One region of the Exiguobacterium sp. s39 genome, then DNA from elsewhere that is predicted to be linked to it. Evidence: predicted binding sites of a transcription regulator. Region 1 holds the regulator's gene; each other region holds the start of a gene.
What was found. The regulator Rex, encoded in region 1, represses fermentation and respiration genes when NADH is low (regulators of the CRP and FNR family bind a similar motif). The targets are predictions, from matches to a motif close to TTGTGAAATATTTCACAA.

Region 1 (8,034 bases):
AAACGGAAATCACCGAAGAGGGGGCGTAAGCGGCCGACGAGGACTTTCAGGAGCGTCGACTTTCCGATTCCATTCGGTCCGACGAGTGCCAGCGATTCACCGCGTTGCAAGCGGAACGTGATGTCTTTTGAGACAGCTTCTTCGTAACCGATCGCCAGTTGATTGACTTGAAGAACGTCGTTCCCGCTCTGTTTTTCAATCGGGAAGGACAGGACCGTGCTACGCTCATCCCCATCTGGTCGGTCGAGCCGGTCGACCTTCTCGAGCCGCTTCCGGACACTTTGGGCACGTTTTGTCGTCGTCGCCCGGGCGATGTTCCGTTGAATGAAGTCCTGCATCTTCGCGATCTCTTCTTGCTGCTGTTCAAACTGCTTCATTTCCTGATCGTATAAGGCCGCTTTTTGCTCCAAGTACTTCGTATAGTTCCCCGTGAACTTACGACAGACATTGCGCGACAGTTCGTAGACGACATTGACGACTTGGTCGAGGAAGTACCGGTCGTGCGAGACGATCAGGACGGCACCACGATAACCACCGAGGTAGCTTTCAAGCCAAGCAAGCGTATCGATATCGAGGTGGTTGGTCGGCTCATCGAGAATGAGGAGCTCTGGTGCTTGCAGGAGCATCTTTGCTAAGGCAAGCCGTGTCCGTTGACCACCAGATAATGTCTGAATCCGGCGCGAGTAATCATCCGGATAAAAGCGCATGCCGTGCAAAACGGAGCGGATATTCGCTTCGAACTGATAACCACCGGCTTCTGAGAAGTCGTGTTGCGCTTGATCGTACGTCTTCAAGAGACGATCGTAAGCGACCGGGTCGTTCAAGATATGCTCCATGCCCATTTCGATTTCCATCCGGCGCAGTGTTCGTTCTTGTTCCTGGAGATGTTCGAAGACGGTCAGCATCTCGTTCCAGATCGTCTCATTCGATTCGAGACCACTGTCTTGCGCGAGATAACCGATTTTGACATCCTTGCCTTTCATGATGTCGCCCGAGTCATGACTGAGTTCACCAGCGATGATTTTGAGCAAGGTCGATTTACCGGCACCGTTTCGTCCGACGAGCGCAATCCGATCTCGCTCTTGTACTTCCAGTTTGATATTTTCTAAAATCGGCTCGACGCCGAATGATTTCGAGAGTTGATTGACTTGTAAGAGTATCATTTCCATCCATCCTTCCACCCTTTAGTCTATCACGAACAAAAGCGCAAGGTCCTGCGGAATATATTATTTGTGACTCTATGTGAAGTGGTTTACAATCAAGGAGAGTAGAAAGCTTTTTGCAAAGATTTGGGTGCCACGATGGATGTGGCCGAAGGGGGAACTGCAGGATGAATGGACCAGACACAAAAATTCCACAAGCGACAGCAAAACGGTTGCCGCTATATTATCGCTTCATCCAAAGTTTATACAATTCAGGCAAGCTCCGCGTCTCTTCTGCTGAGTTAAGCGAGGCGGTGAAGGTTGATTCAGCAACGATTCGTCGCGATTTTTCCTACTTTGGGGCATTAGGGAAGAAGGGGTATGGGTATAACGTTCAACATCTCTTAACGTTTTTCCGCAAAACCTTGAATCAAGATGAGGTGACGAATGTTGCCTTAATCGGGGTCGGTCATCTCGGAACAGCGTTTGCAAATTATAACTTTTTAAAGAATAATAGTACTCGGATAGTCGTTGCGTTTGATGCGGACGAAGAGAAGGTCGGAACAACGACGCATGACGTTCCAATCTATCATGTTTCGGACATGAAAGAACAAATCGAAGCGAATCAGGTCGATGTTGCCATCTTGACGGTTCCATCGCAGTTCGCACAGTCAGTAGCGGATGAGTTAGTCGAGTATGGTGTGACAGGCATCCTGAACTTTACGCCAGCGCGGTTGAACGTGCCAGCGAGCGTCCGGGTCCATCACATCGATTTATCGATCGAGTTGCAGTCGTTAGTTTATTTCATGAAGCATTATTCGCAATCAGCTGAAGGAGTGAAATCATAATGGAAAACCTTATCCCGCTCACACTAGGTATCGGACCAGCGAGCATCGGATTAATCGCGGTCGTCGCGTTGATCATCTTCGGACCGAAGAAGTTACCAGAATTCGGACGCGCTGCGGGTCAGACATTGAAAGAGTTCAAGAATGCCACGAACGGCATCATGGACGACGATAAAAAGGACGAACCGAAAGAGAAGTGATTGAATCATGACGGTTGATCAAGAGCAAAGCATGACGTCGCACCTTGACGAACTGCGCAAGCGGATCGTCTGGTCGCTTATCATCGTCGTCGTCCTGTTCGCTGTCGCATTTCCGCTCGTCCGACCGCTCGTTCGCTTCTTGCAAGCGGACTTAAAAGAGCTCGGCATCGGTTTGAATGCCTTCAACGTCGCCGATCCTTTAATGTTGTATTTGAATCTTGCGTTCATCATTGCGCTGATTTTAGCGTCACCGTTCTGGATGTATCAACTCTGGGCATTCGTCCGACCAGGACTTTATGACAAGGAGCAAAAAGCGACATTGACGTATATTCCGGTCATCTTCTTTCTATTTTTGGCTGGCGTAGCCTTCTCGTATTTCTGGTTGCTTCCCTTCTTGCTTGAAGTCTCAACAGATCTCGGGAAAGAGCTCGGAATCGAACAAGTCATTGGAGTCGAGAACTACTTCAGTTTCTTAATCCGATTGACGATGCCGTTCGGTCTTCTGTTCCAATTGCCGGTCGTGACGATGTTCCTGACGCGTCTTGGTCTCGTGACGCCATATTTCATGCGAAAGAATCGGAAATATGCGTACTTTGTGCTGTTCGTCGTTGCGGCATTGATCGCACCGCCGGATGTGACGTCACACTTGATGATCTCGGTGCCATTGTTCGTTCTCTATGAGATCAGCATCTTGATTTCTGCGCGGACGTACAAAAAGGTCTTGATCCTCGAGCAACAGGCAGAGCTTGAACGACAGGCGGACTTGATGCGTGAATTGAATAAATGAATCGTGAATTCCTTCCGACGATTTTGGAAGGGATTCTTTTTTATGAAAGCGTTCTTTTTATATTGATAAAGCAGTTAGTGATGCGTATACTAAAGATAATTCATGGGGGCTTAGCTCAGCTGGGAGAGCGTTTGGCTGGCAGCCAAAAGGTCGTCGGTTCGATCCCGATAGTCTCCACCAATACCAAATATCTAACTCCTCGAAGCGTCGAGGAGTTTTTATTTTACTCCCAGTTAAATTCCTTACAAATATAAAATGTCATGTAAAACAAATAAATTAAAAAAATAGACAAATATAAATTGTTTATTTCCATTAAATTCATTAAACTAAATATACAGAATTTTCGTTTAACTGTTTTATCAGTAGTACTACTATGGTTTTACAGAAAAGGGGAAAACGAACGCATGAAGAAGAAGATTGCACTTATGGCAGCCGTCTTAATGACGTCTTCCAATCTAGTCAGTGCGCAAGGTGCACTGTCGTCGCAAGACAAAGCAACGGGTCAAAAACCGCAAGCGCTCTCGCTGAAGAAATCGGGGCAAGAGAAGAACTACAAACAATCGGATAAAGTCCGTGTCGTCATCGAGATGGAAGAGAAGCCGGCGATTCAAATCGCCCAGGCTCAAAACAAGCGGTATAGCACATTGAGCAATGCCGAAAAAGAGTCGATCAAAGATCGCCTCGTCAGCGTCCAAAAATCGGTCAAGTCAGCCATCGCTAAAAAATCAATTCCCGTTACATATAAGGAGAGCTTCACGACCGTCATCAACGGATTCAGTGGTGAAGTTAAGTTCGGCGATATCGAAGACATTAAAAAACTCAACGGAGTCAAGAGCGTACATATCGCCCATGAATACGCGCGTCCGGAAGTTGCTAAAGGTGCAAAGCCAGACATGCTGTACAGCAAGGACATGGTCAATGCGAAGGAAACATGGCAGGACTATGGTTTTAAAGGGGAAGGAACAATCGTTGCCGTCATCGATACGGGAATCGATCCATCGCATAAGGACATGGTCTTGAGCCCTGAGACGAAGATCGATTTGACTTCTTCGAAAGTCGATAGTGCGAAAGAAACAAAAGGTTTAAAAGGAAAATACTTCACGGAAAAAGTACCGTACGGCTATAACTATGCCGATCACGATAGCGAAATCCGTGATTTAGGTGCGGGCGCATCGATGCACGGGATGCACGTCGCGGGTACGGTCGGAGCAAACGGCGATGAAGCAAACGGCGGCATCAAAGGGGTCGCTCCGGAAACACAACTCCTCGCGATGAAAGTCTTCGGAAACGATCCAGGAATGCCATCGACATTCAGCGATATCTACATTAAAGCGATCGATGATGCGATTGCACTCGGAGCCGATGTCATCAACATGAGTCTCGGATCGACGGCATCGTTCGTCAATGCAGATGATCCAGAACAACGCGCAATCGTCAACGCGATGAACAACGGTATCTTGTGTGCGATTTCTGCTGGTAACTCGGCATTCGCAGGTCATGGTGCAGGTAACCCGTACACAGCGAACCCGGATATCGGTGTCGTCGGTGCCCCAGGTTTAACGAGCCAAGCACTCCAAGTCGCATCACTCGAAAATACGAAATTGACACTCGAAGGCATGGCGCTGACGATTGACGGTCAGGATGCTGGTTATTTGGCATACCAAAAACAAGATTCACCGAATCCGATTGCTGTCTTCGATAAAGAGAAGAAGGATGTCGTCTATGTCGGTGACGGTCAAGCTTCGAACTACGAAGGCAAAGACGTCAAAGGGAAAGTCGTCTTCGTCGTGCGTAACGGTGGTTTCAACTACGGTATGATCCAAGCAGAAGCTGAGAAGCAAGGGGCAGCAGGTGTCATCGTCCGCGGTCGAGTCGATCATGGGGATTACGTCAGCATGGCGCTCAACAATCCGACGATTCCACTCGTCACGCTTAGCATCGCAGACGGAAACGATCTTGAAGCAAAAGCAAAAGAGGGCAAGGCAATCGCTGTCACGTTCGACGGAAAAGCAGTCTCAGCCGATAACCCGGTCGCAGGACAAATGTCTGACTTCACGTCTTGGGGTGTCACACCAAGCCTTGACTTCAAGCCAGAAATCACGGCACCAGGTGGAAAAATCTACTCAACGCTCAACGATAATGAGTATGGTGTCATGAGTGGAACATCGATGGCGGCACCACACGTTGCTGGTGGAACGGCACTCGTCATGCAACGGATCGCGAAGGACTTTAAAGTCGATGGTGCGACACGCGTTAAGCTCGCGAAGAACATCTTGATGAACACGTCGCGTCCGCAACTCGATCAAGGAAAATACAATGCGCAGCTAAAAACAGGCAACTTCTACTCCCCACGTCGTGAGGGAGCTGGATTGATGGATCTTCGTGCTGCCATGAAGACACCAGTCGTCGTCACAGAGACGAAGTCGGGTGAAGGTAAGGCATCCTTGAAGGAAGTCGGCGAGAAGTTCACGTTCACGCTTGATTTGAAAAACTACAGCAGTGAAAAAGTGACATATAAGTTAGCCGGAACGGTTCAATCGGATCTCGGTGCAGAAGGATCGAACTTCCTCGAAGCAAACGGCATCTTTAAAAAGGGAACGATCGGTACAGTGGATGCAAACAAAGGCACATATCCGATCTCATTCGCAGTTGGCTCGAAGAAAGCAAGTTCGGTCTCGATTAATCCGAAGAGCTCAACGAAAGTCAGTGTATCGGTCGATCTGAAGGATACAACGGACTGGGCAAACGAACTTCCGCTCGAACAAGTCTTTGAGAACGGCTACTTCGTCGAAGGATTCGTCCGTCTGATCGATACGAAGAGTAAGAATCCAGAATTGACGGTTCCTTACGTTGGCTTTAAAGGAAAATGGGATCAAGCTCCGATTCTAGACGCACCATTGTACGATGAAGACAACACGTTCTATGGTTTGACAGGTCTAGCGACAGAAGTGAAGGATAACTTCGAATTCCTTGGCGCAAACGCTGCTGGAGATGTCGTCGCGAACAAAGTTTCGTTCTCACCAAACAACGATGGTAGCGCAGATGAAGCCTTCCCGATCATCTCGTTCCTCCGTAATGCGAAAAAAGTCGAGTACTCGATTCTTGACCGGAATAAAGCAACGCTTCAGAAGCTCGATACGCAAACGGACGTCGTCAAGAACTACTACGATAGCGGTTCAGAGGACGGATACACACCAGTCACAAGCGCTGCTTGGGACGGAACGATCAACGGGAAACCGGTCAAGGATGGTCTTTACTACTACAAAGTCAAATCCGTGATCGATTATCCGAATGCAAAATGGCAGTCGAATCTCTTCCCAGTCTATATCGATACGAAAAAACCAGCTGCAACTGTGAAGTGGGATGCGTCGAAATCAACGCTCTCGTGGACAGCAGGTGACCAAGGAACAGGTGTCGCGTCATACGATATTCTCGTCAATGGTAAGAGTGTCTTGAAACAACCGCTTGCTGCAACAGAAAAAGCGTACACGTTGACGGATCTTCCAGAGCGCGCGAAGATTGCCTTCGTCGTGAAGGATTATGCAGGAAACAGTGTGAAAAAAGACGTCAACACGACAGGTGTCGATAAAGCGGTACCGAACGTTCAAATCGATACACCAGTCGCACTTGGTCTTGCGACATCAAAAGTCATCAACATCGCAGGTCACGTCTCTGATGAATCAGGCATCAAATCGTTCAAAATCAATGGTAAATCTGTCAAACTTCGCTTCGATGCGGCCCAACAAAACTATGCGTTCAGCCACGACGTGACGTATACGACGGATGGCGTCAAGTCATTCAAGGTCGAAGCGTACGATGGTAAAGGAAACCGTGTGGCGTTCAGTCGTCAAGTCATCATCGACACAGAATTACCGACGATTCGCGTCACAGCACCAAAAACCGTTTCAAGCAAAACAAAAACAGCTGAGATGAAGATCGTTCTTCGCGATAACTACAGCGAATTACGCTTTGACTTCAACGGTAGCGCGGAATACCGCCGGACGTTCAAAGAGCCGTACGAGATGAAAGCCTTCAAAAAGACAATCACGAAAAAAGTGACGCTCAAGAAGGGGAAAAACACGTACAACTTGAAACTGAAGGACCTCGGTGGACACGTTGTTACGAAAACAGTCGTCATCACGAAAAAATAAGAAACAAAAGATGAAGCCAGGCGGAAATCCGTCTGGCTTTTCTTGCGTGCCGAAGCGCCTTGAAGGGTTTATGAGACGAGAAGAGGGGGAATTTTAAGAACAGAAACAAGTCAGAGGGGGAACAACCATGAATCCGTTCACGACCTTAATCGCCTTCATTGTAGGGTGTCTCGTCTTATATCTCGGTATCCGCGACAAAAACGGCTGGCTGATCGGTGTCGCGATGATACCGCTCGCGATCGTTGCCTATAGCGTCATCTATCTGATCATCCAGGTCAGTGCGTAGTCTTCATGGAAGATGTCTTACCCTAAGCGGTAGGACATCTTTTTTTTTGAAATTCGTACTACAGATGAAACCGATCCAGTAAAATGTAAGTATATAACAGTATAGAGAGGTGGATGATCATGGAACACGTACATACACAAACGGATGCCTTAGCGGCGCTATACAAAGAGATGCACCAAAAGACACAGACCGGCATGTGGGTCATGCTTGCGGCATTCTTAGCGCTCAGTAACACACTCGAGAAACCGATCTACGCGATGATCGTCCCGTTATTGTATTTTGGCTACGATATGTTCGTACAACGCAAGCGGTTCGCGCTTGTTGCGGAATATACATCAGAGACTTCTGCAAGACGGCTTTATCACGTGCATGTGTTGATCGGTATCTTACAATACGGAGCGCTTGCCGGTCTAATTGTCTGGGCAGCCGATCGACCGAACACGTCTTTTTTGCTCGGTCTGATCATCATCGTCATTCCGTTCTACTGGATCTGTCGAAAAACGTTAGAGTTCATCTCACGAAAGATTGATCCAACGTATATCACGGAAAAAGAAATTCACAAAGCGCGCTAAAGGAGAAGGTACTATGCAAACGGCTCGTGAAGAACGTCTACAAAAACTTGC
Region 2 (8,034 bases), on a different contig from region 1:
CGGTGAACCGCGAATAGCTGGTTTATTGCTTCCGCTATACCCACTCAGCGGACTCTTCATCCTTGCCTTCATGAATACTCGCGCTCTTCCCATCAGTCATGAACAACAAGCAACTCTTATTCGGGTCGAAACACTTACGCGTTCCTTGATGTCGTACATCTTATTATCTGTACTGATTCTCTACATTACATTCTTCCCTGTCTCCCAAACCTTCTTCTCACTTTCCGTCGGCATTACGTTTTTATTATTTTTAACACGACAGCTTTTTTCATATCAGGAAAATCTGCGGTTGTTACAGGAAACAACAGCACTGCAAACGAATCTAGAAGACATCGTCCATCAAAAGACAGCACTCTTACAGTTACGCGAAAAAGAACTAACGTCGCTTTTTCTATCTTATCCAGAAGTTGTTCTTGAAATCGATGCTACGTATCAGATTCGATCTGTCAATCCAGCTGCTGTCGAAGCTGGATGGAGCGATTTACCGCTCGGACCGAGCCAACGGCTACAACTCGATCGACTCATTCCATTACTTCAACAAGCGCAGCTGATTTATCCCTCTCACTTGCTACATGTACCGGCCACGGAGGAACATCCGGAAATCTTTTTGAATACGACAATCATCGATATCCCGGATCAACAACGCTATTTCGTCATCTTGGCGGATATCACGGAAGATTATCAACAGGAAGTATGGCTAGAACGTATGGGGTACCATGATTCGCTCACGCATTTGCCAAACCGGCGTTACTTCGAGGAACAACTTTATCTGACTCTGCCGACGTTAGAATACGGCTCCTTACTATTCATTGATTTAGACGGTTTCAAACAAATCAATGACACTTATGGGCATGATGTTGGTGACCTCGTTTTACAAGAGACGGCGAGCCGCCTTCAATCGATGACGACGTCAACTGATCTCGTTGCACGTCTTGGAGGAGATGAGTTCTTGATCTTCATTCAGGCATCTGCTTCGGAAACACGCCAGTTTGCCGAACACGTTCTCGAAGTTCTAAATCATCCGTTCTACATCCAGACACATACGCTTCAAGTCACACCATCAATCGGAATTTCCTTATACCCTGAAGATGGTAAAAGCTCTGAACAATTATTGATTCGAGCAGATGAAGCCATGTACCATATTAAGAAGACCGAAAAAAACAATTTTTTGTTCGCTACTCAAATTAAACGTTAGGAGGGAGTTCATGCTTAAATCGAACTATTTCATCCGTTGGTTTCCTGCCATGCTCGTCATATCTTTTGCTCTAATGATCCTTGCTACATGGACTCCTTCCATCTCTAATCGGATCGTTGAACAAGTACTACAGTATGCCTCTCTTGGATTGATTGCTTACTTTATTCTTACTGCTTATCGTAAGGAACAAACATTGGTCGTACCCAGACGAAAGTTTTGGCTGATCGCTTTAGGATCACTGGCTTTATCCTGCATCGGTTCCGTTCTTGAGACATTACATTTCTTCGATCAAGACTTTCCAGTTCCATCTATTTATAGCCTGATTTTATTTTCAATATCTCATTACGTATTCTTATACGCGATTTTTTACCGAATCATCACAAAACGGACACTCGGACAACACGTGCTCGCTTTCGTCGATGCCGCGATCATCGTCGTTTTCATAGCACTTGTTGCGTTTCATGTCCTCAATGAATTGACGAATCCGGGACTGCAAACTGTTCCTTATGCCATTATCGTCATTACGAATACATCACTCGGTTTATTTGTCTTCTTCTATTTCACGTTCATTCAAGAAACTCATTGGGTATCAAGGATGGCATTATTCTTATTGTTCTTATCCATTTTCATTCGCGGTATCTACGAAGTCTCAAGTGTTTATTTCCCGGACTTCTCAGCAAATTATCTATTGTTTTTCCCGATCTTGATCCGTTTGGCGCAAAGTGCAGCTATTTTATGGCATATTGATCATATTGAAGAAGGAACCACTCGAACGAAGGTCATTCCCCGTTCCTGGCTCCCTCTACTGGCCGTTCCTTTATTCATTCACTATATGGTGGAACAAGAAGGCGGGAAGCTCGATATCTTCATCATTTTAGTTTTACTAATCATTCGACAAATCTTGATTGCTCGTCAGCATAGGTTGATCGTTGCACAATTACACGAACGGAATGAACAACTCGCTTCACGCATCGAACATCGCAAACAACAAATCAAAGATAGTGAACAGCAAGTCATTCCACTCTTTCTCGGTCATCCTGACCCGATGATTCGACTCGATCAATCTGGAACGGCACTATACGCAAATTTAGCTGCCCAACGTCTGTTTCATTTACCCGACATGACGATTGAACATATACCTCGTACGATGCGTCACTTATTAGAAACACTTGAGACAGATATCGATGAGTATGAAGATGAACAACACAGAAAGTATGAGATCATTGATATTCCGATTCAGATTGCTGCCACCTCGATGGGACGTTTCACGATTTTACATGACGTCACTGAACGAAAGCTCCGGCAAAAAAGGATCGAATACCACGCCTACCATGACGCCTTGACAAGTATCGGAAACCGTCGTTCGTTGGAGCGAGATTTTTCAAACCATCTCCTCGAGATGAATTATCTTGCGGTAGTCGATTTAGACGGTTTTAAGCAAGTCAATGATACGTATGGTCATGAAGCAGGTGATTACGTATTGATCGAAGTCGCGAAACGATTGAGCGAGCATACGAATTCTTTAGAACAGGTGTATCGACTTGGTGGAGATGAGTTCGCGATCCTCTTACACGCCGATGATGAACTGTCCTTACGTCGAAAATGTAAATCCTTCTTACACTTTTTAAGACGTCCTTACGTTTATAAAGGACAATCCTTATTCGTTTCTGCAAGCATCGGTGTGACCGCGTGTCATAAGGCTGATCTTGAAACATGCTTAAAGCAAGCCGACCTTGCCATGTATCGCGTGAAACATCGGGATAAAAACGATGTCGCCCTATATCGAGCAGATTCATGAAAAAAACCTAGAATACGTTGACCATAATCAGGTCATGTATTCTAGGTTTTTTCAATTATTCTTCTGGTCTCGGTGAAATATTGCCTTCTTCGATATCGAGGAGTAAGTCAATCAATTCCGCACAAAATTCTGGATACTGACGAAGCAACGCGTCTTCTCCTACTTCATCCACGAAGTCCGTCAACAAAGCGAGGACTTCTGGTACCAGTGCGCGCGCTACTTTCATATAGGCAATCGCAAAGCGCCATTTCCCAGAAATGTAGAGCAGTTTTCCAATCAACAAATCACCTGGTTCGACTTCAATCTCAGACAAATCCGTTTGATACGTCTGTTTTGACATTAAATCAACGACACCATCCGCCTCGACTTGAAACAACGAAGGCATCGGGTCCGCTAATCCACGCAAGGCGCGGTAGAGGCTAGGCGATAACTCTTCTTTGACCTGCTCAAGAAAACGACCGTGCGGCGTTTTTCCTTGATCATCCGTCTCATAGAAGATTGCCCAATCTACGAATAAGTCCCGGAACAATTCAGCATCTTTTAAATACCAACGTCCCTCCGTCGCAATCTCTTCAATGAAAGCGACCCAATCCGTACTACGCGCTGTCGCTGCTTCTTGATACATCTTCTTCAAGGCTGCATTCATTTCCGCTTCAGAAACCGTCGTCGGAAACGGAATTACTTTTCGATCGTTCTTCATTTCGATCGCCCTTTCCGGTGAGGAGTAGCCGGTCGTTTAATCGTCTGAGGTGCTGTGAATTCACGTTTTGGAATGACTTCCCCACGGTAAATTTCCATCGCTTCCATCTCGACGCCCATTTGCTTCGCAAGTGTTTTTAAGTGTTTTAAGTCTTGATCCGTAACAAGAGCAAGTACCATTCCGTTCGCGTTTCCACGTCCCGTCCGACCTGAACGGTGTACGAAATCGTCAAGCGACTCCGGCAAATCATAATGGACGACATGCGTGACTGCTTCGATATCTAACCCACGTGCCGCAAGACCTGTCGTGACGAGTAAAGGAAACTCTCCCTTTTTATAAGAACGCAATGTCTCCATCCGCTCTCGTTTGCCTTTTTCAGCGTCTAAAATCCGGTATTTCAATGAGAATTTACTCAACTCGCCATTCAATGGTCCGAGGAAGGAACGGTTATTAATGAATGTCAGTACTTTTGATCCTTGCATGTTCGCCAGACGACGTAACAATTCCGGCTTCTGACGACGTGAAGTCTCCAAATAACCGAATGTCACTTGTGTACTGACGGCACGCTCAACTCGAATCGTCTCAGGGTTGTTTGCAAGCGTCCGTCCCCATTCTGCTGTCCGTTCCGGTAATGTCGCGGAGACGAATGCTAACTGACGATCGCGTAGTGCACTGTTTGCGATTCGCGTCGCCGAGTCACTCATACCACTCTCATAGATTTGATCCGCTTCGTCCAAGACGATCAATTTCACCTTATGCATCTTCAGCTTCTTCGAATCGATCAACTCAACGAGACGCCCTGGCGTTCCAACAATGATTTGTGGTTTTTTCTTCAATCGTTCATATTGTCGTTTTAATTCAACACCACCAATGAATGCACCGGATTTGATACCACTTCCTTGAGCAAACAATTGAATGACTTGATGAATTTGCATGACGAGTTCCCGTGTTGGTGCCGTGATCACGACTTGCACGTGTGGTTCTTCTACTTCAATCTTTTCTAAAGCTGGAATGACATAGGCAAGCGTCTTCCCTGTTCCTGTCGGCGCTTCCGCCAGGACATCTTTTCCTTCGCGCAACAACGGAATCGCTTGTTCTTGAACAGGCATCAACTCCGTAAAGCGTGCGCGTTCCCATGCTTCCTGTAAAAATGGTTTTGTAAAGTTCATAACGATTTCTCCTACTCTCTTAATTCCATCATGCCGTTACGTATTCGACATGATCTCCTGATGCATCACGGTATCCCCGTAATGTCTGTGTATATTCATTTCCTGCGTCGAGCAATCGAATATGGAATCGAATCTCGCTTTCACCGGCTTCTTCTTCTAAAATTTCGAATCCTTGGATGACACGATCCTGTAATTCTGCAGCGAGTGCCGGGTACTCCGCAAGACTCGCATACGTCGCTTTTACGTCAACCGGACGACGAACAAGCGCAATCCAATACGATTCATCATAGCCGATAAAGTCTTCATAATCAAAATCATCTTCAAACCGAATCCAGAATCCATCATTTTCGAATTCCGTGATCATTCCCGTTCGCGTTGAACCGTCCGATCCGATTTTCAGCGAGACCCAGTCTCCTGACTGATACTCTCCTTGTTGTGTTAATGATACATACTCCATTTGGCACACCTCCACGTTCTATATTCCCTTTTTCATTGTCAACGATACGTCTTAAAAATACAAGGCACCGTAGCGTGACATTCCTCACAGTTTCAACTGTTCTAGTGAATCTTTTTCAAATCAACTCATACAGTTTCCAAAAAACCTTGAATTAGCAATCTAAAACTGTTTTTTTTAAACTATTTTCATATGAATACAGAAATAAAGAAAGCCCGTCATATCAACGTTTGTCCACTTGTTAAAACATTCACATGAACGTAAAGGGAATCACCCCTTCCTTTTGTTACACTATTCACATAAGGAACTGATGATTAGCTCAATATTAAAGGAGTGGTATCCATGTTATTAGAAAAAACGAGTGCTTGGACGAACTTTACGTCTGGTGAATGGGTAAAGACGATTGATGTCGCAGACTTCATCCGACTCAATCGCACGGAATATACAGGAGATGATCACTTTTTAGTCGGTCCGACGCAAGCAACGGAACGTCTCTGGCAACAAATTCTACAGCTGACGAATGAAGAGCGACAACGTGGTGGTGTGTATGCCGTCGATGCTAAAACACCATCAACGATCCTCTCGCATGATGCAGGGTATCTGAATCGTTCACTCGAAAAAATCGTCGGTTTACAGACAGACGAACCGTTTAAACGTTCGATTCATCCGAACGGTGGGATTCGGATGGTGAATGATGCCCTAGCTGCGTATGGCTTTGAAGCAGACGAGACCGTCACGAAAACTTTCAGCGAGTACCGGAAGACACATAACCAAGGGGTTTTCGATGCCTATACCCCTGAGATGCGCGCTGCACGTAAAGCCGGTATTATCACCGGATTACCTGATGCTTATGGTCGCGGACGGATCATCGGTGACTATCGTCGTGTTGCTTTGTACGGAACGGCACGCTTGATCGAAGAACGTAAGAAGGATTTAAAGGCACGTGGCGGGTTCTTATCTGAATCGATGATTCGCGACCGTGAAGAGATGAATGAACAGTTGCGCGCATTAACGGAATTGACCGAGCTTGGAGCTCGCTATGGTTTCGATCTCTCCCGCCCTGCAGAAACAGCACAAGAAGCATTCCAGTGGGTCTATCTTGCCTATCTTGCTGCCATCAAAGAGCAAAACGGGGCAGCCATGTCACTCGGTCGAGTCTCGACGTTCCTTGATATTTATGTCGAACGTGATCTTGCGGCTGGTCGCTTGACGGAAGAGACTGCACAAGAACTCGTCGATCATTTCGTCATGAAGCTTCGGATCGTTAAGTTCTTACGGACACCAGACTACAACGATCTGTTCTCAGGTGATCCGACGTGGGTAACGGAATCAATCGGTGGAATGAGTGAAGATGGACGATCAAACGTCACGAAAAGTTCATTCCGCTTCTTACACACTCTCTCGACACTTGGTCCGGCACCGGAACCGAATCTAACCGTTCTCTGGTCTACTCAGCTTCCACGCGGATTCAAGGAATTCTGTGCGAAGATGTCGATCGTTTCAAGCTCGATTCAATATGAAAACGATGATTTGATGTTACCGGTTTATGGAGATGATTACGGCATCGCTTGTTGTGTCTCCGCGATGAAGATCGGGAAACAGATGCAGTTCTTCGGTGCGCGAGCAAACCTGGCAAAAGCATTACTCTATACGATCAATGGCGGAATGGACGAGAAGCTCAAAATCCAAGTTGCCCCAGCTACACCACTGATGCTCGATGAAGTACTCGATTACGAAACCGTCATGGCGGCTTATGATCGTCAACTCGATTGGCTCGCAGAACTGTACGTCAACACACTGAATGTCATCCACTACATGCATGATAAGTATAGCTACGAACGGATTGAAATGGCTTTACATGATCCAGAAATCTTACGGACGATGGCATGCGGTATCGCTGGTTTATCGGTCGTCGCTGACAGTCTATCCGCCATCCGTTACGCAACAGTTCGTCCAATCCGAGATGCGGATGGGATTGCAGTTGATTTCAAGATCGAAGGCGAGTTTCCGAAGTTCGGGAATAACGATGAACGGGTGGATCAGATGGCGGTCGATCTCGTCACACTGTTCATGGAGAAAATCCGTAAACATCCAACGTATCGCAATGCCCTTCCGACGCAGTCTGTCCTGACGATTACTTCAAACGTCGTCTACGGTAAAAAAACAGGAAATACGCCAGATGGACGCCGTGCGGGTGAACCATTCGCACCGGGTGCTAACCCGATGCATGGACGTGACACTAGAGGAGCTGTCGCCGCACTGACATCTGTCGGAAAATTACCATATGAACATGCGCTCGACGGGATTTCCTACACGTTCTCGATCGTGCCAAAAGCACTTGGTAAGGATGAAGACACACGCATTCGCAATACAGTCGGATTACTTGACGGATATATGGGTGGTACGACTTCAAAAGGACACCATTTGAATGTCAACGTCTTTGACCGTGAGACGTTACTCGATGCCATGGAGCATCCAGAAAAATATCCACAGTTAACGATTCGGGTATCCGGTTATGCCGTCAACTTCATTAAACTGACGCGTGAACAACAGATCGATGTCATCAATCGAACGTTCCACGGTTCTCTCTAAAATGATGTGTAGTATGTGAAAGGAAGTGAGCAGGATGACCTATGGTATGATCCATTCCGTTGAATCATGTGGAACAGTCGATGGTCCTGGCATTCGATTCATCGTCTTTACGCAAGGATGTCCACT
Region 3 (8,034 bases), on a different contig from region 1:
TCGTAATTTCAAAAGTGCATATAAGGTATCAGGTGTCATGTGATGAAAAGACTCGAATTCAAATTCGTACATAAAAAGCTCTCCTCTTTAGTTACGACAAAGTCGTGATAATTGTCCTGCGTAGATCGTGACGGGAATACCTCTAAAAATCGTATCTTTTTCCCAGTTCAGCCCGTTGGCACGAGCGACATTTTGCGAAGCACGATTATCGGGATGAATGATCGAGATGATTCGATCATGCCCTCGATTGAACGCCTCCATCATTAATCGTTTTGCTGCTTCGCGACCATAACCGACTTTCCAGTGCTTTGGTTCGAGCCAATAACCGACTTCTAACTCTTCTTTCCCATCCACTTCCTGCATCAATAATCCGGCAAAGCCAATCGGTTCATTCGTTTCTTTTATGAACAACAGTAAAAAACCAGTTTGTCGCTCATCCGAATATCGCTCCAACTGCCGTTCGAACCACTCTCGTGCCTCATCTTCACTTAAGGCAGTGCCTCCATTGATATAACGCATGACTTGCTCATTTTGGACAAGTGACTTATAAAAACTAAAATCCTCTTCTTCGAACGGTCGCATCCATAAACGTTCACTTTCCATCGTCATCGCCTCCTTCTATACTTCTCTTTTCCCGAGTTCTTTTCGCTTCATTCCTCTTCCTGATCCTGCTTTTCCTGTGACATTTTTCATTACTAATCGATGACATTCACTCCCTAGTGCTTGCAATTCCCGGCATAAGTCGGTATTTTGGGAACAGTATGTTGAACAACGACCGCACGATTAATGTTAAAATATATTTTGAGCGCATGAGCGCTGGGTAGGAATTCACGAAAAGGACTGAGACCATAATGACTGAACAAGTAATGACGGGACTGTATGAAGGCATTTCAAAAGAGTCCGTACTAATCAATGAACCTTTAAAATATCATACGTATACAAAAATGGGAGGAATCGCGGATTTATTCATCATCCCAACTTCTTATGAAGAAACAGCTTTTGTCGTCCGATATGCTTACGAACAAGGTATTCCCTTGACGTTGCTTGGAAACGGATCGAATCTTGTCGTACGTGATGGCGGCATTCGCGGCATTGTCCTCTCCTTTGAGAAGTTAACCGATATCTCGGTCGAAGGACATGAGCTCGTCGCTCAAAGTGGCGCAGCAATCATCGAAGCGTCTCGTGTAGCTTACGCGCATCAGCTCAGCGGTCTTGAATTCGCTTGTGGGATTCCAGGAACGATTGGTGGCGCATTGATCATGAATGCGGGAGCATACGGTGGTGAAGTCAAGGATTGTCTCCATAGCGCTACTGTATTGACACGACAAGGAGAACTATTGAACATTTCACATGATGAGCTCGAACTGGGATACCGGACGAGTTGCTTCTCAAAGAAAGAATACATCATCCTCGAAGGTCGATTTGCGTTAACAGAGGGTGACCCAGCATTGATCAAGGAAGTCATGGATGATTTGACGCATAAGCGAGAAACGAAACAACCACTCGAGTACCCTTCTTGTGGTAGCGTCTTTAAACGTCCAGAAGGCTATTTTGCAGGGAAGCTGATTCAAGATAGCAACTTACAGGGAACACGCATCGGTGGCGCTGAAGTGTCCAAGAAACACGCTGGTTTCATCGTCAACGTCGAGAATGCGTCAGCATCCGACTATATCGCGCTTATTCGTCATGTCCAAGAAACGGTTCAAGAAAAATTCGGTATCTTACTTGAGACAGAAGTGAAAATTATCGGTGAAGAAGCATAACAAGAATCTTACAAGAAAAGGTGAGTTCCGTATTCGGACTCACCTTTTTGTTCGTTTAGATTGACCAGTTTCCGTCACGCATGACTGATTCACGCGTTCCGTCTGCAAGTTCTCCTTCAATCGACAGATCCGCTGATCCAATCATGAAGTCGACATGCGTCATCGAGTCGTTCGCGCCTTGTGCTTCTAATTCTTCTGCTGAAAGGCTTGGACCATTTTCGAGACACGTCGAGTACGCACGACCAATCGCTAAGTGGCACGAAGCATTTTCATCAAACAATGTATTATAGAATAGGATACCCGAGTCAGAAATCGGCGAACGGTGCGGCACGAGCGCAACTTCTCCGAGATAACGTGCACCTTCATCAAGTGAAATCAAGTCATCTAATGCTTCTTGACCCTGTTTCGCTTCCGCTTTAACGATTTTTCCGTTCTCGAACCAGAGTGTGAACTCATCAATCAAGTTCCCACTATAGCTAAGCGGTTTTGTGCTCGAGACGTGTCCGTTGACACCTGTCTTTTTCGGTAACGTGAACACTTCTTCTGTCGGCAGATTCGCGATGAAATCAACACCATCTGCATTCGGACCACCGCCACCTAACCAAACATGACGTTCTGGTAATTCGATTGATAATTCTGTTCCTGGAGCTGTGTAGTGCAATGTTTTGTATTTCTTCTCTGTCAGGAATTTTGCTTTTGAACGCAGATTATGATCATGATCCGCCCATGCAGCGACCGGATCCGCTTGATCGGCACGTGTAGCCTTTAAAATAGCTGACCAGAGCTCTTCAACAGCATTCTCTGAATCAGGGAACACTTTCTTCGCCCAGCTTTCAGAAGGTGCTGCTACGACACACCAGCTGACATTGTCACTCATGACGAACTTCCGCCAATTAGCAAGAGCGACACCGGCTGCTTTATTCGCACGTGCGATTCGGCTCGAGTCCACGCCATTCAATAAATCTGGATCTTCACTGACGACCGATAAGAACGCTGTCTTTTCTTCTGCCAGTTGGTCGTAACGTGCTTTTAACCAATCCGGGAACGTATCAAACGACTCTTCCGGTGCATCGAAATAACGGATTTTCGTCATCTCATCATCTGACCACTGTACATATACTTGCGTAGCTCCTACTTCGTAGGCGACACGCGTGATTTCACGAACGAGCGGCAAATTTTCGATTCCTGCACGCACCTCGAGTTGTTGTCCTGGTTGTAGATTAATTCCCGTACGCACGGCTAAAGACGCGTATTGTTGTAATTCTGCTTGTGTCGGCATTATGTAATCCCCTTTCTTGTATCTTTATTTTCACGAAATAGTTGCAATTTTGCAAGAAATAAGGCGAAACTAGAAAGAGAAGAGAAGGAGGCATCACCATGGAATTCACACCCGGCGATTTTAAATCGGCTTATACGTATTTTCACCGACAGGCACTCGACCTCGTTGGTGATGAAAAAGCACAGCAAGAATTGTTAGTTCGAGCAGAAATCGGACTTGCGCACTTGACGCAAGATATCGCGTCTACAGAAAGCTCGGACATCGAACGCGAGGCAGAACTCGTCCTTTATTTTCAATTAAAACAACTGCTTGAAATGCTTCGTGCTCTCTATCAGAAAAAATTCGAAATGCATGCGGAGCAGGAACAATTGTTATTGACGGCCGTTCTGTACTTCACGTCTCCTGTTGACGCCTTACCGGACGATAACGTCCTCGGGCTCTTCGATGATGCACAAATCGTCGAGACGATTTACGAAGAACTGGCTGCAGACGTCGATCGCTTTCAACATATGGAATGAATGAAAAAAGCAGCTGTCGCGACAGCTGCTTTTTGATTATGCATTTTGTTTCGAAGCAATATGAACAGTTGTCGTGGATTGACGTGATTCATCTACTTCTAATTTTTCTTTATTCAGCCACGTATAGATCATTCCCATGAAGACTGCTCCACCAATGATGTTCCCAGCTAAAGCTGGCAACAGGTTATGCATCGCTCCGGCAAATGTGATCGTATCCGGATGTGGTACGACTAACGCAATGGAGAACAATGCCATATTGGCGATGACGTGATCAAATCCAGAAGCAAAGAATACTGCGACGAGTACCATCATCATCATGATCTGCGCCAACTCATTCTTCATGTTCTTTGGAATGAAAATCGCTAAACAGACCATCCAGTTACAGAAGATAGCTCGTGTGAAGATTTCCCACGTCGTATGGTGGATCTTCGTTTCTGAGACAGAAAATAACCAGTTGTTCATACCAAGCTCTTGGATGATTCCTGTTTGAGAAAAGAGTAGCGCAAACGCTAATCCTCCAAGTCCATTTCCAATCAGACAGATCAACCAGACCTTCATCGTATCCATCTTCGTCGTATAGCCGCGCATCGTCGCCGTCGTGAAATACATCGTATTTCCTGTGAACAGCTCTGCCCCACCGTAAACGATCAGGACGAGTGCCACTCCGAAGGTCAGTCCACCGACAAGTGTCGCAACAGGTGACTCCGCCATATATAGACCGTTAATTGCTTTTAAGGTAAAAATAATTGCAAATCCAATGAAAATTCCTGCTAGCATGGCACGAACTAAGTACTCGAGAGGACGCATTTGTAGCATGCGCGTCGACTTGATTGCTTTATTCCGTAATCCTTCTAATGCTTCTACCTCGTTCATCGTAGAAACCTCTCTTTCTTTTGTTCAACACTTCACAATGTTTGTTCATTTATTATCATACTTCCATCTTAAAAGATGTTCAAGTATTGAATAGACCTGTTTTATCGTTTTTATAAAAGAACGAGATGTAAACGATATCATTGTGTCGAGATTGTGAAAAATGCCTTTTCTTGCTTTATACAACTAATTAGTTTGAATTCGTAGTCGTGATGCGAAGCGTTCAAAGAACGTGTTTCGCCTTGATGCATCGAGCACATAACCATCAATGACAACCCGATTAAAGCGTCTAGAAGATGAAGTAGCTCGTTCGATATCGGTCGGAGTGTAGGCGTCGAATGTTTTCCGGTCCATCGTAAAATCTGCACCTGAATACGGATCCGTGTAGTGAATTTCAAGATCGGTTAAATCAGGAATCGTTGAAAATAAAACAAGCGTATGATGCATCAGAACTTTAGATAACCGAGCCTTCAAAAAATCCTGATTCACTTGTAGTGTTCCGGTATCGGTACCAATCCAAGCTTGTCGCTCTTTTCCTGTCACTTCATAGGCAAGACGTAACGATTCTCCTTCGACATCTACCTGTTTTAATTCTGATGAGAACGGAAGTTGTTCGGCTAATTGACGAACCGCTACCGTATTCATCATCGAGGCACCTACTTGTCTCGCTACAAGATCACCAGCATGCCAAATGGATGATTGATTTTTTTCATTGGGTTGTTCGAAAAGACGAATCCCAACTAGTATTCCTAAGCAGATACAACCAAGAATCCATAACATTTTCTTCATTTTCATCACCTTCCTAAAAAAACGTACCCTTTTTCATCTTTTTTCATAAGAAGGGTTGAAATTTTATGCATATGAGCGTACTCTTGCATGCAGATACTCACAGAAGGAGGAGCATGAGGTCACTCATCATATTGCCATGACTACAACACACCCACAGAAAAAGAGAGTTGAAAAAATCAGTTTCTTAATCATTGGTACGTTGCTGTATTCCCTTTACATCAGCCTACTACTATCTCCAAATGATATCGGATCAGGCGGTATCATGGGGATCACGCTCATTATTCAAGAGCTCTTCCACACGCCAATTGGATTAACGCAATTGCTCTTAAACATTCCCCTCTTCCTTTTAGGTTTCCGTTTCCTACGCAAACGATTCATGTTCTTATCTGGAATTATCGTCATTGCTTCTTCCTTTTTAATTGACTGGATTCCGACTCAAATCGTTCCGGAATCTTTAAACGATCCACTCGTCGCTTCCATCTTTGCTGGTCTAGTCTCTGGTCTTGCAATGGCATTGATCTTCTTCGGTGGTGCTTCAACTGGAGGGCTTGATATTCTCGGAAAGTTTTTCTTTGCTCGTTTTCATAACTGGCCACTTCCTCGTATATTTCTGATGCAAGATCTTGTCATCTACATCCTTGTATGGTGGGTATTTGATCTTAAACACGTTATGTATGCTCTCATCATGAGCTTTGTTCGTGCCAAAGCCCTTCAGACGGTTTACAGTTTCTATTCTGCTTCTAAGCAATGTATCATCATTTGTGAGAAAGCAGATGAAATCAATGAAGTCATTACAAAAGAACTCGGTCGTGGTGTCACGATTCTCGATGCACGTGGAGGATATTCCAACCGAACGAAAAAAATGGTATATGTCGTCGTTCAAAATAATGAAATCGTCCGTTTGCAAGAAATCGTCTCTTCTGTCGAACCGAATGCATTCGTTACATTTTCGGAAATCCACACTGTCTTCGGCAATTACAAGGAACATTCGTATTCGTTTTAACACCAAGCGCAGCTTAGCTGTGCTTTTTTCATCTTCTTAAAACAGCTTCTCGTATTGCATCATCTTTCCTGCTTTTTTATGAGTATTATTCACTTTTTCAGTCATTATCCCTATTCAAAAAATAGACAGGCTTCACTTTTTTTACGATAGTAGTTAAGCTTATGACATGTCTTTTATTTAAAGGAATGATTGCATGCACTCTCTTTGGCGTCAGCGTATTCTGCTGATTTTCTTGGTCAGCTTATTCGCCTCTATCCCGATCATCTATGCGTTATCCGGTTATCGGACGATTGCAACGATGACCGAGCAAATGAAGGATCATGATATACCGTTAATCAATCAGGTAGATCAGTTGGTCGAACACAATCGAGATCGTGCTAATGCGGTTCGTGGTCTCTTATTGTATGAAGATAATCGTTATATCGAACAATATTACTTTTCAACGTCTAAAATCCATGATTTGCGCAATAGTCTGAACCAATCGTCGACTACTCCAGGGACGATTAAAGATCTTCTTCGTCGCAACAATGTCTGGGAGTCCGAGATTGAACGCGTGTTTGTTGTCTATGAACGTCAAAGTCCAACAGCCGCAAAACGTCTTGCTAGACAGTCGACTCAGACGACTCAAACGATTCTCGAAGACTTATCCCGTGTGAAAGATGATTTGTATAAAACGCTTCAAGCCAAATTACAACAATCAGATACTTTAATCGCTACATATAAATGGATGTGTCTTGGTCTCTCCATCCTGTCCTTTTTATTGATTAGTGCCACGGTCTTTTTCTTCCACCACTTCGCTCCAAAAGGATCAGAACAATCGTCTTTAGAATAAACGAAAAGCGCAGCTAAAGCTGCGCTTTTCGTTTATTCTAAAGACTCATTCAGGCATTGCTTTTCCCTCTTGTACATGTTCCATCGCCATATGTACAAGCGATGACACATGATGGTCATCCAAGGAATAATAGACGACTTTACCGTCTTTTCGAAACTTGACGAGTCCTTGTTTCAACAAAGATCGAAGATGATGCGACGCTGTCGCGATCGAACAGTCGACAGAGGCCGAGACATCACAAACGCATAGTTCTTCTTCGATCGTCAGCGCATAAACGATTCGCAGTCGTGTCGCATCCGAAAGAATCTTAAATAGCTTTCCGATTTCAAGCGTCGGAATCGTATCAACGATATGTCCGATTTCAGACGCACGTTGTTCATCAATCGCAATCGTTTCACAACGGGGAATGTCCATGTCCGTCACCTCGTTTCTACTTATATTGCACCATGAGAAACGGGACATTGCAAGTTCAGCGCATTCGTCTGCGAATGAGCCAAAACACGAACCATCCTCCTACGTAATCTCCAATATCCCAGACAATTCGATTTTGATCGACAGCGCGTACGCCGATGTCAATGACTTTCGTGCTTTCTAATCGATTCGTATAACGTTGACGAAGTCGCGTCGGAATCGGTAGATGAAGAAGTGCCCGGTAATAAATATCTAAATGAGTATGTCCCCAAATTTCCGTCGCAATCGAGCTCGTTTTAATATACAACGGACGTTTGTAGCGTCTTTCATACTTTTCTTTCAATAAAAGGGCCATCTCATAAGATATACGATTAGGATGTGGAAATAAGACTTTTCCTAGATGGTAGATCCCCTGATTATCGACTCGAATGATTTGTGGTTCTAACCGATATCGAATCCAATAGCCGCGAAAACGGATCGTCTGCCATTTCAATACAATCACCTCTGAACGGATTATACCCTGTTCTGAAGTGATTGATGCCATTCACGCACAGCATCTGTCATTTGCT

Region 2: the regulator Rex is predicted to act here: its motif matches at 5,555-5,572, upstream of pflB (formate C-acetyltransferase).
Region 3: the regulator Rex is predicted to act here: its motif matches at 4,454-4,471, upstream of KNQ11_RS15025 (formate/nitrite transporter family protein).

What each region holds. Positions count from the first base shown of each region.
Region 1 is NZ_JACSNA010000001.1:2,201,579-2,209,612, reverse strand. Features, by position in the region: gene KNQ11_RS11410 (ATP-binding cassette domain-containing protein) at 1-1,163, opposite strand, end outside; gene KNQ11_RS11405 (redox-sensing transcriptional repressor Rex) at 1,331-1,990, shown strand; gene KNQ11_RS11400 (twin-arginine translocase TatA/TatE family subunit) at 1,990-2,187, shown strand; gene tatC (twin-arginine translocase subunit TatC) at 2,195-2,974, shown strand; tRNA gene KNQ11_RS11390 (tRNA-Ala) at 3,079-3,154, shown strand; gene KNQ11_RS11385 (S8 family serine peptidase) at 3,379-7,125, shown strand; gene KNQ11_RS11380 (hypothetical protein) at 7,253-7,411, shown strand; gene KNQ11_RS11375 (hypothetical protein) at 7,531-7,983, shown strand; gene KNQ11_RS11370 (hypothetical protein) at 7,997-8,034, shown strand, end outside.
Region 2 is NZ_JACSNA010000004.1:166,143-174,176, reverse strand. Features, by position in the region: gene KNQ11_RS17000 (diguanylate cyclase domain-containing protein) at 1-1,195, shown strand, start outside; gene KNQ11_RS15340 (GGDEF domain-containing protein) at 1,206-2,993, shown strand; gene KNQ11_RS15335 (hypothetical protein) at 3,049-3,693, opposite strand; gene KNQ11_RS15330 (DEAD/DEAH box helicase) at 3,690-4,862, opposite strand; gene KNQ11_RS15325 (hypothetical protein) at 4,891-5,319, opposite strand; gene pflB (formate C-acetyltransferase) at 5,659-7,908, shown strand; gene pflA (pyruvate formate-lyase-activating protein) at 7,943-8,034, shown strand, end outside.
Region 3 is NZ_JACSNA010000004.1:105,689-113,722, reverse strand. Features, by position in the region: gene KNQ11_RS15050 (GNAT family N-acetyltransferase) at 1-72, opposite strand, end outside; gene KNQ11_RS15045 (GNAT family N-acetyltransferase) at 88-603, opposite strand; gene murB (UDP-N-acetylmuramate dehydrogenase) at 852-1,763, shown strand; gene KNQ11_RS15035 (aminopeptidase) at 1,819-3,042, opposite strand; gene KNQ11_RS15030 (YkvA family protein) at 3,141-3,560, shown strand; gene KNQ11_RS15025 (formate/nitrite transporter family protein) at 3,597-4,433, opposite strand; gene KNQ11_RS15020 (hypothetical protein) at 4,617-5,219, opposite strand; gene KNQ11_RS15015 (YitT family protein) at 5,356-6,222, shown strand; gene KNQ11_RS15010 (CHASE3 domain-containing protein) at 6,416-7,054, shown strand; gene KNQ11_RS15005 (ArsR/SmtB family transcription factor) at 7,100-7,468, opposite strand; gene KNQ11_RS15000 (hypothetical protein) at 7,524-7,967, opposite strand; gene thiE (thiamine phosphate synthase) at 7,979-8,034, opposite strand, start outside.